2 linked regions of the Rhizobium sp. N324 genome follow. The protein of the gene in region 2 interacts with the protein of the main gene of each other region in a pairwise test. Links are inferred from orthologs where the notes say so. Each region holds a gene or a part of one and is shown on either strand. Other genes may lie near its edges.

Region 1 (5,423 bases), 460 kb from region 2 along the record:
TAAATACCTTCCTCCGATTTACGATGACAATACATAGCTGCGCTGACCGTATCGAACTTTGCGCGCTTGGCAAAGTGGGTCAGATGGCGTCGATGCCGGTCTCGCCGGTGCGGATACGGATAACCTCTTCGACGTTGGAAACGAAGATTTTTCCGTCGCCGATACGGCCGGTCTGCGCCGCCTTGCGGATCGCGTCGATGACGGCCTCCGCGTTCTCGTCGGCCAGTACGACTTCGACCTTCACCTTCGGCAGGAAATCGACGACGTATTCGGCTCCGCGGTAAAGTTCCGTGTGACCCTTTTGACGGCCGAAGCCCTTGGCTTCCGTGACCGTAATGCCTTGCAGGCCGACTTCCTGAAGAGCTTCCTTCACTTCGTCCAGCTTGAAAGGCTTAATGATCGCTTCGATCTTTTTCATGAGAAAATGTCTCTCCGCTTCTCCCGTTATGGCAGGAATTTTCCCGCTCGCCGGATATGATGCAGATATCGTGCCAGTTTGAAATCCATCTTCTTAAAAAAAATCGCGGATTTTGCCGAAACCGCTGCATTTGGGGAGATTCTGATGTCGATTTGGTGACAAATCAGCTGGAAAACTCTGTCCTTCGATCAAAATCCTATCGAAAATCGAAAAAAACCTTAGTTTAAGGAGTCGCGCAACTATGTCTCGACAAGATGAAAATATAGGCAAATGCACAAAATAGGTTCTTTTCTTTGATGTTTCAGGCGGTTGTTTTTTAGGCGTTTTTTGATTGAATAGGCCAATGAGTCACCAGCTGTCCGACCTTCTTTTGACACCTGCCGAGATGGCTGCGGTCGACGCTGCCGCTGCCGCCTCCGGCATCGATTCCTTCGCCTTGATGGAAAGAGCAGGTGCCGCGGCCGCGGCCGTCGCCCTGCGCCTTCATCCCGAAGCGTTGCGCTTCGTCGTGCTCTGCGGGCCTGGCAACAATGGCGGCGACGCCTATGTCGCTGCACGGCATCTGCAGGAGAGTGGGGCTCTGGTGGCGCTCTTCCATCTTGGCGATCCCGCCAGACTGAAGGGCGATGCGGCCCGCGCGAAAGCCGGATGCGCGCTGCTGGGCGAGCCGCTGCACCTCTATAGTCCCGAAAGCGGCGACGTCGTCATTGACGGCCTGTTCGGCGCGGGGCTCGGCCGCGAGGTGCCGGCCGATGTCCGCAGGGTGATCGAGCGGGTCGCCGAGGCCGGTCTTCCCGTGCTTGCCATCGATCTGCCCTCCGGCCTGGATGGCCGCACCGGCCGGGTGCTGGGCGCCGCCTTCCGCGCCTGCAACACCATCACCTTCATGACTCGCAAGCCCGGCCATCTGCTGATGCCGGGCAGGGAGCTGTGCGGAGAGTTGGAGGTCTTCGACATCGGTATTCCCGCCCGCATCATCCGGGCCGAGGCGAACGGCGTCATCGCCGAGAACAGGCCGGACGCCTGGAAAGCCGTGCTGCCAGCCGAACGGTTGGAAACCCACAAATATAAGCGCGGCCATCTGGTCGTCTTCTCCGGCGAGGCCGACAAGACGGGGGCCGCGCGCATGTCGGCGACCTCAGGCCTGAAGGCGGGCGCCGGCCTGGTGACGATCGCAGCGCCGCGCGCGGCGATGGCTGCCAATGCCGCCCATCTCACCGCCGTCATGCTGCATGCAATCGACGACGCGGCCGACTTTGAAGACTGGCTCGCCGACAAGCGGCTGCAGACCTTCGTTCTCGGTCCCGGTTTCGGCATCGGCGTCAAGGCGCGCGCTTTCGTCGCGGCCCTTGCCGAGCGCCATCTCGTGCTCGATGCCGACGGCATCTCCTCGTTCAAGGACGATCCGCAACAGCTTTTCGATCTTTTCCAAGGTAAGCCGCGGCTGGTGCTGACGCCGCACGAGGGCGAATTTTCGCGGCTCTTTCCCGATATTAGCGGCGACGATGCGCTTGGGAAGGTGGACAAGGCCCTGGCCGCAGCCCGCCGCGCCAACGCCGTGATCGTCTATAAAGGCGCCGATACCGTCATCGCCGCGCCGGACGGCCGCGCGTTGATCAACACCAACGCTCCCGCCTGGCTTGCCACTGCCGGTTCCGGCGACGTGCTCGCAGGCATCATCGGCGGATTGCTCGCCCAAGGCCTGCCGGCCTTCGAGGCCGCGGCTGCCGGCGTCTGGCTGCACGGAGAGGCAGGGCAACGCGCCGGCAAGGGCCTGACGGCGGAAGAGCTTGCGCTAGCGGTACTGCCGCTTTAGCTCGACTTATGACTGGAGCAAATTCTGCAGGGCGATCGCCCCATGCGGCGCGTTCACCTTGCCCTCATGGATCATGAAGGCGAAGACGTCGCGCGGCTCGGCCTTGACCTTGCGTTCCCCGTCGATCAACGGCAGATCGTCGGGAACCTTGCCTTCGGCCCAGGTGTCGAGCCGGTCCGCCCAGGCCTTCAAGTCCTTGTCGGGATAGCAGGTCGTTATGTCGTCCGATCCCTTCTGCAGCCTGGCATAGACGAAATCGGCCGTCACGTCGGCGATCATCGGATATTCGAAATGTTCGGCGCAAACAGGCGCCACGCCGTATTTCGCCAGCAACGCCACGAACTCCGGCACCTTGAAGGAATCGTGGCGCACCTCGACCACGTGGCGAAGCGCCAGCCCGTCCTGCTTTTCCGGCAGCAGCTTCAGGAAGGCCTCGAAATCGTCCGGATCGAACTTCTTCGTCGGCGCGAACTGCCAGAGCAGCGGCCCGAGATGATCGCCGAGTTCGCTGATTCCAGATGACAGGAACCGCTCCATCGATTCACCAGCTTCGGCAAGGACCCGCCGGTTGGTGACGAACCGCGTGGCCTTCAGCGAAAAGATGAAACCCTCGGGCACGTCGGCTGCCCATTTGGCGAAGACCGCCGGTTTCTGGGTGCTATAATAGGTGCCGTTGACCTCGATGACCTTCAGCTGGCGGCTGGCATAATTCAGCTCGTCCTTTTGCTTCAGGTCATCGGGAAAGAAATGCCCGCGCCAGGGCTCGAAGGTCCAGCCGCCGATGCCGGTGCGGATAGTGCCGGATTTCGTCATGTCGTCCTCCCAGTTGGCAGCCATTCAGTCGTGACCGTTTCCAGATCCTCGGGCGAGGCTGGCCTCATCGTCATTCCGCCGCAGCCGCCCTCTTGGCCGGCCGCCGTTCCAGCAATTCCTTGAGGAACTGTCCGGTGTAGGAGCGCTTCTCCTTGACGATCGCCTCGGGCGTGCCGAAAGCCACGATCTCGCCGCCGCCATCGCCGCCCTCCGGGCCGAAATCGAGCACCCAGTCGGCCGTCTTGATGACTTCGAGATTGTGCTCGATCACCACAACCGAATTGCCCTGGTTGACCAGTTCGTGCAGCATCTCGAGCAGCTTGGCGACGTCGTGGAAATGCAGGCCGGTCGTCGGTTCGTCGAGAATGTAGAGCGTACGTCCCGTCGAGCGCTTCGACAGTTCCTTGGCGAGCTTGACGCGCTGCGCCTCGCCGCCGGAAAGCGTGTTGGCCTGCTGGCCGACCTTGATATAACCGAGGCCGACATCTTTCAGCGCCTGCAGTTTGTCGCGCACGGCGGGTACTGCCGCGAAGAAATCGACGCCTTCCTCCACGGTCAAATCGAGCACGTCGGCGATCGACTTCTGCTTGAAGGTGACGTCGAGCGTCTCTCTGTTATAGCGTTTGCCGTGGCAGACGTCGCAGGTGACGTAGACATCCGGCAGGAAGTGCATCTCGATCTTGATGACGCCGTCGCCCTGGCAGGCTTCGCAGCGTCCGCCCTTGACGTTGAAGGAGAAGCGGCCCGGCTGGTAGCCGCGCGCCTTGGCTTCCGGCAGGCCGGCGAACCAGTCGCGGATCGGCGTGAAGGCGCCGGTATAGGTCGCCGGGTTCGAGCGCGGCGTGCGGCCGATCGGCGACTGGTCGATATCGATCACCTTGTCGATATGCTCGAAGCCGTCGATGCGGTCGTGATCGGCCGGGTTTTCGCGCGCGCCCATCACCCGCCTTGCCGCTGATTTATACAGCGTCTCGATCAGGAAGGTGGATTTGCCGCCGCCGGAAACGCCGGTCACCGCGGTGAACACGCCGAGCGGGATTGCCGCCGTGACGTTCTTCAGATTGTTGCCGCGCGCCCCGACCACCTTGATCTCGCGGCCCTTCTTCTGCTTGCGGCGCTCGTGGGGAACGGGAACGCCGAGTTCGCCCGACAGATATTTTCCGGTCAGCGACTGCGGATTGTCCATAATATCCTGCGGCGTGCCATGGGCGATGACCTGGCCGCCGTGAATGCCGGCGGCTGGGCCGATGTCGACCACGTCGTCGGCCGTCATGATCGCATCCTCGTCATGTTCGACGACGATGACGGTGTTGCCGATGTCGCGCAGGTGCTTCAGCGTGTCGAGCAGTCGGGCATTGTCGCGCTGATGCAGGCCGATCGACGGCTCGTCGAGCACGTAGAGCACGCCCGTCAGCCCCGAGCCGATCTGGGAGGCCAGCCGGATACGCTGGCTTTCGCCGCCAGACAGCGTGCCGGAGTTGCGCGACAGGCTGAGATATTCCAGGCCGACATCGTTGAGGAAACGCAGCCGGTCGCGGATTTCCTTGAGGATGCGCACGGCGATCTCGTTCTGCTTGGCATTGAAGCTGGCCGGCAGCGTCTCGAACCAGTCGCGGGCGATGCGGATCGACATGCCGGTGACTTCGCCGATATGCAGCGTGTTTATCTTCACCGCTAAGGCCTCCGCCTTCAGGCGGAAGCCGTTGCAGGACGGGCAGGGGGCCGCCGACATGAAGCGCTCGATGTCCTCGCGCGCCCAGGCGGAATCGGTCTCCTTCCAGCGCCGCTCGAGATTGGTGATGATGCCTTCGAAATTCTTCTGCGTCGTATAGGAGCGGGCGCCGTCGGCATAATGGAATTCGATCTTGTCGTCGGTGCCGTTGAGGATGACATCCTTGGCCTCGTCGGAAAGATCGTTCCAGCGCGTCCCGAGCTTGAAGCCGTAATGTTTGCCGAGCGCCTCAAGCGTCTGGTTGTAATAGGGCGAGGTCGACTTGGCCCAGGGGGCGATCGCGCCGTCGCGCAGCGTCCGTTCCGGCTCGGGCACGATCAGATCCGGATCGATTTTCTGCTGGGCGCCGAGGCCGTCGCAGGTCGGGCAGGCGCCGAAGGGATTGTTGAAGGAGAACAGCCGGGGCTCGATCTCGGGAATGGTGAAGCCGGAGACCGGGCAGGCGAATTTCTCCGAAAACAGCACGCGCTCATGCGTCTCGTTCAGCGACTTGTTGGCCGAGCCGCCGGCCGAAGTCTCCTCCGGCGGCAGCGGCTTGTCGGCGAATTCGGCGACAGCCAGCCCGTCGGCGAGCTTCAGGCAGGTTTCCAGACTGTCGGCCAGGCGGGCCGAGACATCCGAGCGCACGACGATGCGGTCGACCA
Region 2 (7,752 bases):
GCACCTCGCGAATCTTGCGGTTGGAGAGAAGGCCTTCATATTCGCCGATCTCGCGAGTGAAGGGCACGTTCGGAAAGAATCGCTGCGCAAGCTCCTTCGACGGCGTGTTGGCCGAGACGGTGTCGTTGGCGGCGTTGAACACCTGATAGCCGAGACCGTCCTTTTCGATGCAGAGATGGCAGATCTGCCCGAGGTCGCGGGCATCGATATAGCTCCAGGCGATGCGCTTGCGCATCTCGGGATTGGCGAAAAAGGTGGGGAACCTCTCATATTCGTGCGGCTCGATGACATTGCCGATTCGCAGCGCATAGATGTCGAAGCCCGACCGTTCGGCAAAGGCGCGGGCCGTCTTTTCGTTGACCACCTTTGACAGCCCGTAGGAATCCATCGGATTGACGTCGTAGTCCTCCTCCAGCGGGAACTGGTGGAAATCGCGATGGCCTTCGGCAAAGCAGACGCCGTAGGTCGTCTCGCTCGATGCGACGATAATCTTCCTGATGCCAAGCTTCACCGCGGCCTCGATGACATTATAAGTGCCCATCGTGTTGATGCGGAAAGTCTCATTGTCGGGCTTGATCAGAATGCGCGGGATGGCGGCGAAATGCACGACGGCATCGAAGGACTGCACGCCCCTGCCCGCATCGAGATCGGGAAAATCGCGGTGCATCGACAGCGCGTTGAAGACCTGACCGCTATCGGTGATATCGGCAATGAGATTGGTGACGCCGGGACTGTCCAGCGGCACGAGATCGAGGTTGTGAACCTCGTAACCGGCATTGACCAGCCACGGCACGGTATGGCGACCTGCCTTGCCCGAACCGCCCGTGAACAGAATTCGCTTCTTCATGGAATATCCTCCGCGTCATCAAATCGGAGGCATAGTTAGACGCTTCCGCGCGAAGAGCAAGCGAGCGTCCTGCAAGGGTTCACCCCCGCGTCGCCAAGAGCATCCGATCCGGGAGCGCCTGGCCGATCATTTCCGATCATCGCAGCCCCTTAAGGAACTGCGCTAATCATCACTTAACAACACTTACCTCGCCAATCTGCACGCCGGCTGCCTGAACAACCTCCTGCGGAATGGCAGCGATGAAAAACATCGTGAAAACATACATTGCGAATATCGTCGCAGCGAATGTGGCCTTTGGAATCATCCGGGCTCTCCTCTTTGCATGAAGGAGTCTGGACTAAAATGAACCAATCACAACCGGTTTCTGAATGTGAGATGAACAAAATACTGTGACGGGCTAATTTAACGATATTTTTACAACACCTGTTAAACACCCGAATAGGCATCAAAACGAAAAAACCCCGCCGTTTCCAGCGGGGTTTTTCCTGAATTGCGGGTAATCCCAGGATTACTCGACGATCGAAGCGACGATACCGGCGCCGACGGTGCGGCCGCCTTCGCGGATCGCGAAGCGCAGCTTTTCTTCCATCGCGATCGGAACGATCAGCTCGACGGCAACCGTGACGTTGTCGCCCGGCATAACCATTTCCGTGCCCTCAGGCAGCGTCACGATGCCGGTCACATCCGTCGTGCGGAAGTAGAACTGCGGACGGTAGTTGGTGAAGAACGGCGTATGACGGCCACCCTCTTCCTTCGTCAGGATGTAGGCTTCCGCCATGAACTTCTTGTGCGGCTTGACAGAGCCCGGCTTGCACAGGATCTGGCCACGCTCGACGCCGTCACGGTTCACACCGCGAACCAGTGCGCCGATGTTGTCGCCGGCCTGGCCCTGATCGAGCAGCTTGCGGAACATTTCAACGCCGGTCACCGTCGTCTTCGAGGTTGCGCGGATGCCGACGATCTCGACTTCTTCGCCAACCTTGACGATGCCACGCTCGACGCGGCCGGTCACGACCGTGCCGCGGCCCGAGATCGAGAACACGTCTTCGATCGGCATCAGGAACGGCTGGTCGATCGGACGCTCAGGCGTCGGGATGTAAGAGTCGACCGCAGCCATCAGCTCGCGGATCGCGTCTTCGCCGATCTTCTTGTCGCTATCTTCGAGAGCGGCCAGCGCCGAACCCTTGACGACCGGGATATCGTCGCCCGGGAAGTCGTAGGACGACAGCAGTTCGCGAACTTCGAGCTCGACCAGTTCGAGAAGCTCGGCGTCGTCAACCTGGTCGACCTTGTTCAGGAACACCACGATCGCCGGAACGCCGACCTGGCGGGCCAGCAGAATGTGTTCGCGCGTCTGCGGCATCGGGCCGTCAGCGGCCGAGCACACCAGGATCGCGCCGTCCATCTGGGCAGCACCGGTGATCATGTTCTTGACGTAGTCGGCGTGGCCGGGGCAGTCGACGTGCGCGTAGTGGCGGGCCGGCGTCTCATATTCGACGTGCGCCGTCGAAATGGTGATGCCACGGGCCTTTTCTTCCGGAGCAGCGTCGATCTGGTCGTACGCCTTGAACTCACCGAAGTACTTCGTGATCGCTGCCGTCAGAGACGTCTTGCCGTGGTCAACGTGGCCGATCGTGCCGATGTTGACGTGCGGCTTGTTGCGCTCAAACTTACTCTTTGCCATTTGAATGCTTCCTGTGAACGAAATGGTGGGCCCCGGCGAACCGGTTTAGTGCCGCCGTTTAAGGCTTTCGGCGAAATTGCGCAAGACTTAATTGCAGACGCCATTCTTGGTGTGACAGCGCATATGGGGGACAATTCGCCGCCTGCAAGATGATTCGCCGGGGCCCTATCGAAAATCACTGAAATGCTTGGATAAAATCGCGTGGGCTGGCGGAGATGAGCGGCCGCGCCCGGCACCGAGGGCCCTCGCCTGTCGGCCGATGACAAGCTGTCGCCGGGCGTCATCCGAAACATCCGCGTGGCAATTGATCGCCGCGGCGCCAGTCACTTGAATTGAGCTTTTGAGAACTGGAGCGGGTAGCGGGAATCGAACCCGCGTATTCAGCTTGGAAGGCTGCTGCTCTACCATTGAGCTATACCCGCGGGGTTGGTCCGATCCGATGACGAATGGTGGAGAGAGTTGGATTTGAACCAACGTAGGCTGAGCCAACGGATTTACAGTCCGTCCCCTTTAACCACTCGGGCATCTCTCCAGTTTTTCGTCCGGATCTAGAAGACCAAGTTTGTCAGACTTCGAAGCGTTGCCGCCCGTCGTCTGCGCCGCGTATATGACCGGAGCATTTCAGTCTGTCAACACGATGACCACGGAAAAAACACGAAAAATTTCATTCGCCGCCGAAAGCCGGCATATGAAAGAAAGCCTATGCGGCGGCGAGCGCCATGGCTATAAAGCCGCATGAGCAAAGACAAAAAACCCGGCGGCAAGGCCGCGACAGACCCATCGGCCAAGGATACGCATTACGCCACGCTGCGGCGCGCCCACCGTGACGCCAAGCGTGAACGCGGCGAGATTCCGACGCCTCAGCCGCAGAAGCGCAGGCGCGGCGGCGACGACTGGAAGCCACCGGCGCTGGCGCCCGACCAGGTGCATCTTTACGGCCTGCATACGGTGCGCGCCGCCCTCGACAATCCCGAGCGCAAGAAGATTAAGCTTTTTGTGACCCAGAACGCGCTGGCGCGGCTCGAAGTCGACGCCGAAGCGCTCGGCATTCCCTTCGAGATCGTCTCGCCGCAGGATATCGACAAGGTGCTCGGCCCCGAGGCGATCCATCAGGGCGTCATGCTGGAAACACGGCCGCTGCCGGTGCGCCGGCTCGAAGCCCTGAAGGACAGCCCTCTCCTGCTCGTTCTCGATCAGGTCACCGATCCGCACAATGTCGGCGCGATCATGCGCTCGGCCGTCGCCTTCAATGCCGGTGCCGTTATCACCACCCAGAGACATAGTCCGACAGAGTCAGGCGTGCTTGCCAAATCCGCCTCCGGCGCGTTGGAACTGATACCTTATATACAGGTGACCAATCTCGCCGATGCGCTCGGTGAACTGCACAAGCTCGGCTTCTCCACCATCGGCCTCGATTCGGAAGGACCGGCGCCGCTCGAGGGCACCTTCTCTGGCGAGAAAGTGGCGCTGGTGCTCGGCTCGGAGGGCAAGGGGCTCAGGCAGAAGACGCGGGAAACCGTTACCGCGCTTGCCCGTCTCGACATGCCTGGCGCCATCAAATCGTTGAACGTTTCGAATGCTGCGGCAATTGCGCTTTATGCGGCGCAGCTTTACCTGAAGGCATAGGCCGGTCCGCATGCGGGCAGCGACAAGGGGGACTGTCATGATCCGTTTCGTCTTTCGGCTCGCGGCTTCCGCAGCCGCCCTCTTCGTCTGCGGTCAGACGTATGGGCAGGATATCGATCCCGATATCCTTAAAGCGCAGGCCGGAACCTATCTCGTCGCTCCGGAAGATGGGCGCGCGGGATGCCGGATGACGCTCGAAACCGACATGGCGATCGGCGGTCATTCGCTGTCCGGCCAGGCCGCCTGCACCAAGCCGCTGCCAGCTCTTGCCGAAGCCGCTGCCTGGAATTTCGACGGCAATGGCGGCGTCATCCTGATCGATGCGACGCGCAAGGTGCTCGCCCGTTTCGTCGAAAACGAGGGCTCGCCGCTGAAGACGCAGGACGGTACGCCGCTTTTGCTGATCGCCGCGCCTGACGGCATCGATCGCCTGCCGAGCGTCAGCAGCCTTGCCGGGATATGGACGATGCAAAGACCGGACGGCGAAAGGCTTTGCGGGGTGACGCTCGACGGCCATGCCGATGCGGACGGCAATGCGCCGCTGTCGCTGTCCGGCGACTGCGCCGCCAAAGTCTCCGGGCTGAAACTCGCGGTCTGGCATATCGAAGGTTTCGGCCTGACGCTGATGGGCGGTGACGGCTCATCGCTTGGCTTCGACATGCGCGCCGACGGCAATTTCGACAAATCGAAGGAAGAAGGCGGCAAGCCGCTGTCGCTCGTGCGTCAATGATTCGAACGCAACCGCCAACACGCCGGTCAGTCCGGTACGCGGCAGGCCGTCGGTCCTTCCAACGCACGGCGCGAAGTGTCGCCCGCCGCATAGGTCAGTTCGACGGGATAGACGATCACGCTCGGCAGTTTGTCGATTTCGCCGGCATGGTCGGGGCTGCGTTTGATTTCCGCCTTGTAGGCGGCGGTGCAATCCGGCAGTTGCGACAGGCCAATGTCGGCGGCGATCGTCTTCGCACAGGCAGCACGCTCCGGATAGAGCGAACAGGACGCCGTGTAGACGCGGCGGAAATCGAGGGTCAGCTCCCCCTTCCCGCTCCTTATCGCGGCAAAATCGTCGCCCTCGAGGGAATCGTCGAGCAGCCTCTCACCCGTCGCCGCATCGTAGACGACGAAAGGCAGTCCGCCGTTCCACCCGTCCGCCGCCCGGAAAAAGACGAAACCACCGCTGACACCCATGAGATAGCCGGCGGTATCGTCGGCGATCACCCGCTCGCGCTCGCTTGTGCGCTCACAAGGCGCATCGGCGGCAAGCAGTGCCAGCTTTTCGGCGCCGACTTCACCGAGATCGACCACCTTGACCATGAAGGTGGGATAGCGGCTGCAGGTGATCTTCGGTTTCGCATCGGGATTGAGCTCATCCTTCGGCAACGCGACCACATCGACTTTTATCGGCTTGTCGAAAGCGGCCGCATTTTCCGAGGCTCCGGCGACGGAGACGAATGCCGCGACAATGACCGATGCTGTAACCATGCGCTTCATGACGTCCGTCCCCAACTGTTTCAGGCATCCCTGACACAGTTCAACCCGGTGCGACAGATGGAAAACGGAGGCCTGCGATAGCCCAGCGAGGCTCGAGCGATGCCGGAGAAATTCGATTTTGCCTTGGAAAGACCTCCTGGAGCATTATGATCGGGCGATGACCGATTGCAACGACCGGTCGGAAGCAAGAAGGAACGATCCCCATCATGGCTATTCGACCGCTGATTTTCGGTATCCTCTTCATCGCGGTCTTCGTCGGGATCATCCTCAGCATCATCTGGGTGGACACCTCGCATCCGGTCCACCAGCCCGATCCCCTGTCGCCGACGGCACCCGGCCCCGCGACGCCGGGGACGATGCAATAATGCATGTCGACCGGAAGTGTGCAGCGGTTCCGGAGTAACGACATGCATAAGAACAAAAGGCTAAAGCGCGTAGCATGAATCAAATTCGATGCGGCGCGCTTTAGCCCTGACAGGAACGCGGACGACAATGGCGCGTTAATCCCCACTGAACGAGGATTGAACGCCTATGCGCATAATGATTGCCGTCGTTGCCTTCATGGTCGCCTCCGTGCTCAGCATCGCAATCCTGTCGCCGTCGGGCGCCGGCCAGACCGGCAACGGCAGCAAGCTCGAGGCAAGCGTCAACGAACCCGTCAGTCATTAAAAAACGGCCCGGATGATCCGGGCCGTTCTCTCGCCGCGCGTCTCGGACGCGCAACAGACGCTGTTGGCGTCAGCCGCGGTAGAGCCAGAAAGGCATATCACGATCGCGATGGCGCCACTCACGGCGTTCCTGCCAACGCTCGGCACGCCACCGGCGCCAGCGCCAGTCATCACCGCGCCAGTCGGACCGGCGCCAATCGCGCTGATGGCGCCAACCACGGTCGTCACGCTCATCACGCCAGCCACGGTCGTCACCGCCGCGATCATGGCGCCAGCCATCACGAATTTGAACGATATCGCCTTGGGCCGACACCGCCGGCCGGTCGACGGGCATGGCGGTTGCCGGGGCGACGGATGCCAAAGCCGCACCGACAGATATGGTTGCGGCGAAAAAGAGATGTGCGAGCTTCATGGCTGCTTCCTCATTGATGATGAGGCGAAGTTAAACCCGCGCGGCTGAATTGGCGCTGAAGCAGCCCTTCAGACAAGGTTCATCAAGCGATGTGCGATGGCTGAAAAAATCTGCCGGTGCGATCGAGCTAAGCGACGTCGAACCATAGCGATCGTCTGGGCAGGGATATGACGCGGAAAAAGATGGTGCCCCCGCCAGGGTTCGAACCCGGGACCCCCTGATTACAAATCAGGTGCTCTACCAACTGAGCTACAAGGGCAACAGGTGCCCAACTAGCAGATTCTAAGGTTCTGTAAAGGAAAATTCGTGTCTGTGCGGACAGGTCGGCTGCCGCTCAAACGCCTGGCGATAGAAAACGTCCTTGTCGCGCCAGCCCTTTATCCGTTAGCTAGAGCAGCTTCACAAAGGGCATTGCATGGGCCGTTCATTTCAGACTCTTTCCTTTATCGCCTCGCCGACGACGGAGGCGCTCGCCGCGCGCGAGGAGTTGATTCGCATCTACGGCGACGTGCCGGCCGACGATGCCGATGTCATCGTCGCGCTCGGCGGCGACGGTTTCATGCTGCAGACGCTGCACAACACCATGAACTCCGGCAAGCTGGTCTACGGCATGAATCGCGGCTCGGTCGGTTTCCTGATGAACGACTATCGCACCGACCAGCTTCAGCAGCGCATCTGCGACGCCGTCGAAAACGTCTTCCGGCCGTTGCAGATGACGACGGCCAATGCCGACGGCACCAATTCGACGGCGCTCGCCATCAACGAGGTCTATCTTTTCCGCCAGTCATATCAGGCGGCGAATCTGAGAGTGACGGTGGACGGGCGCGTGCGCCTGGAGGAGCTGATCTGCGACGGGCTGATGGTCGCGACCCCTGCCGGCTCGACGGCTTATAATCTTTCCGCCCATGGCCCGATCCTGCCGCTGGAGGCGCCGCTGCTCGCCATGACGCCGGTCAGCGCCTTCAGGCCACGGCGCTGGCGGGGCGCACTGCTGCCGAACAAGGTGACGGTGGATATCGACGTG

The links.
Region 1: the proteins of rlmB (region 2) and AMK05_RS10880 interact in binary tests that used the Escherichia coli proteins (3 or more experiments, as listed by UniProt). The link is inferred for Rhizobium sp. N324 from one-to-one orthologs.

Annotation. Positions count from the first base shown.
Region 1 is NZ_CP013630.1:2,250,882-2,256,304, forward strand. Bases 1-2,997 are described here. They hold AMK05_RS10880 (bifunctional ADP-dependent NAD(P)H-hydrate dehydratase/NAD(P)H-hydrate epimerase), read left to right. Parts: upstream 1-761; coding sequence 762-2,234; downstream 2,235-2,997. Other genes in these bases: AMK05_RS10875 (P-II family nitrogen regulator), read right to left, coding at 80-418; AMK05_RS10885 (DUF72 domain-containing protein), read right to left, coding at 2,241-2,997. Outside these bases: more of AMK05_RS10885, read right to left, coding at 2,998-3,047; excinuclease ABC subunit UvrA, read right to left, coding at 3,118-5,423. UniProt on the Escherichia coli protein: Bifunctional enzyme that catalyzes the epimerization of the S- and R-forms of NAD(P)HX and the dehydration of the S-form of NAD(P)HX at the expense of ADP, which is converted to AMP.
Region 2 is NZ_CP013630.1:1,787,207-1,794,958, reverse strand. What follows is about bases 2,312-5,211. They hold rlmB (23S rRNA (guanosine(2251)-2'-O)-methyltransferase RlmB), read left to right. Parts: upstream 2,312-3,266; coding sequence 3,267-4,157; downstream 4,158-5,211. Other genes in these bases: AMK05_RS08550 (hypothetical protein), read right to left, coding at 4,914-5,211; AMK05_RS08555 (AprI/Inh family metalloprotease inhibitor), read left to right, coding at 4,195-4,887; AMK05_RS35155 (hypothetical protein), read left to right, coding at 3,094-3,270; tuf (elongation factor Tu), read right to left, coding at 2,312-2,531. Outside these bases: AMK05_RS08580 (NAD-dependent epimerase/dehydratase family protein), read right to left, coding at 1-847; AMK05_RS35955 (hypothetical protein), read right to left, coding at 1,017-1,151; more of tuf, read right to left, coding at 1,356-2,311; more of AMK05_RS08550, read right to left, coding at 5,212-5,648; AMK05_RS35150 (hypothetical protein), read left to right, coding at 5,855-6,013; AMK05_RS35145 (hypothetical protein), read left to right, coding at 6,180-6,317; AMK05_RS08545 (hypothetical protein), read right to left, coding at 6,387-6,728; AMK05_RS08535 (NAD kinase), read left to right, coding at 7,144-7,752. UniProt on the Escherichia coli protein: Specifically methylates the ribose of guanosine 2251 in 23S rRNA.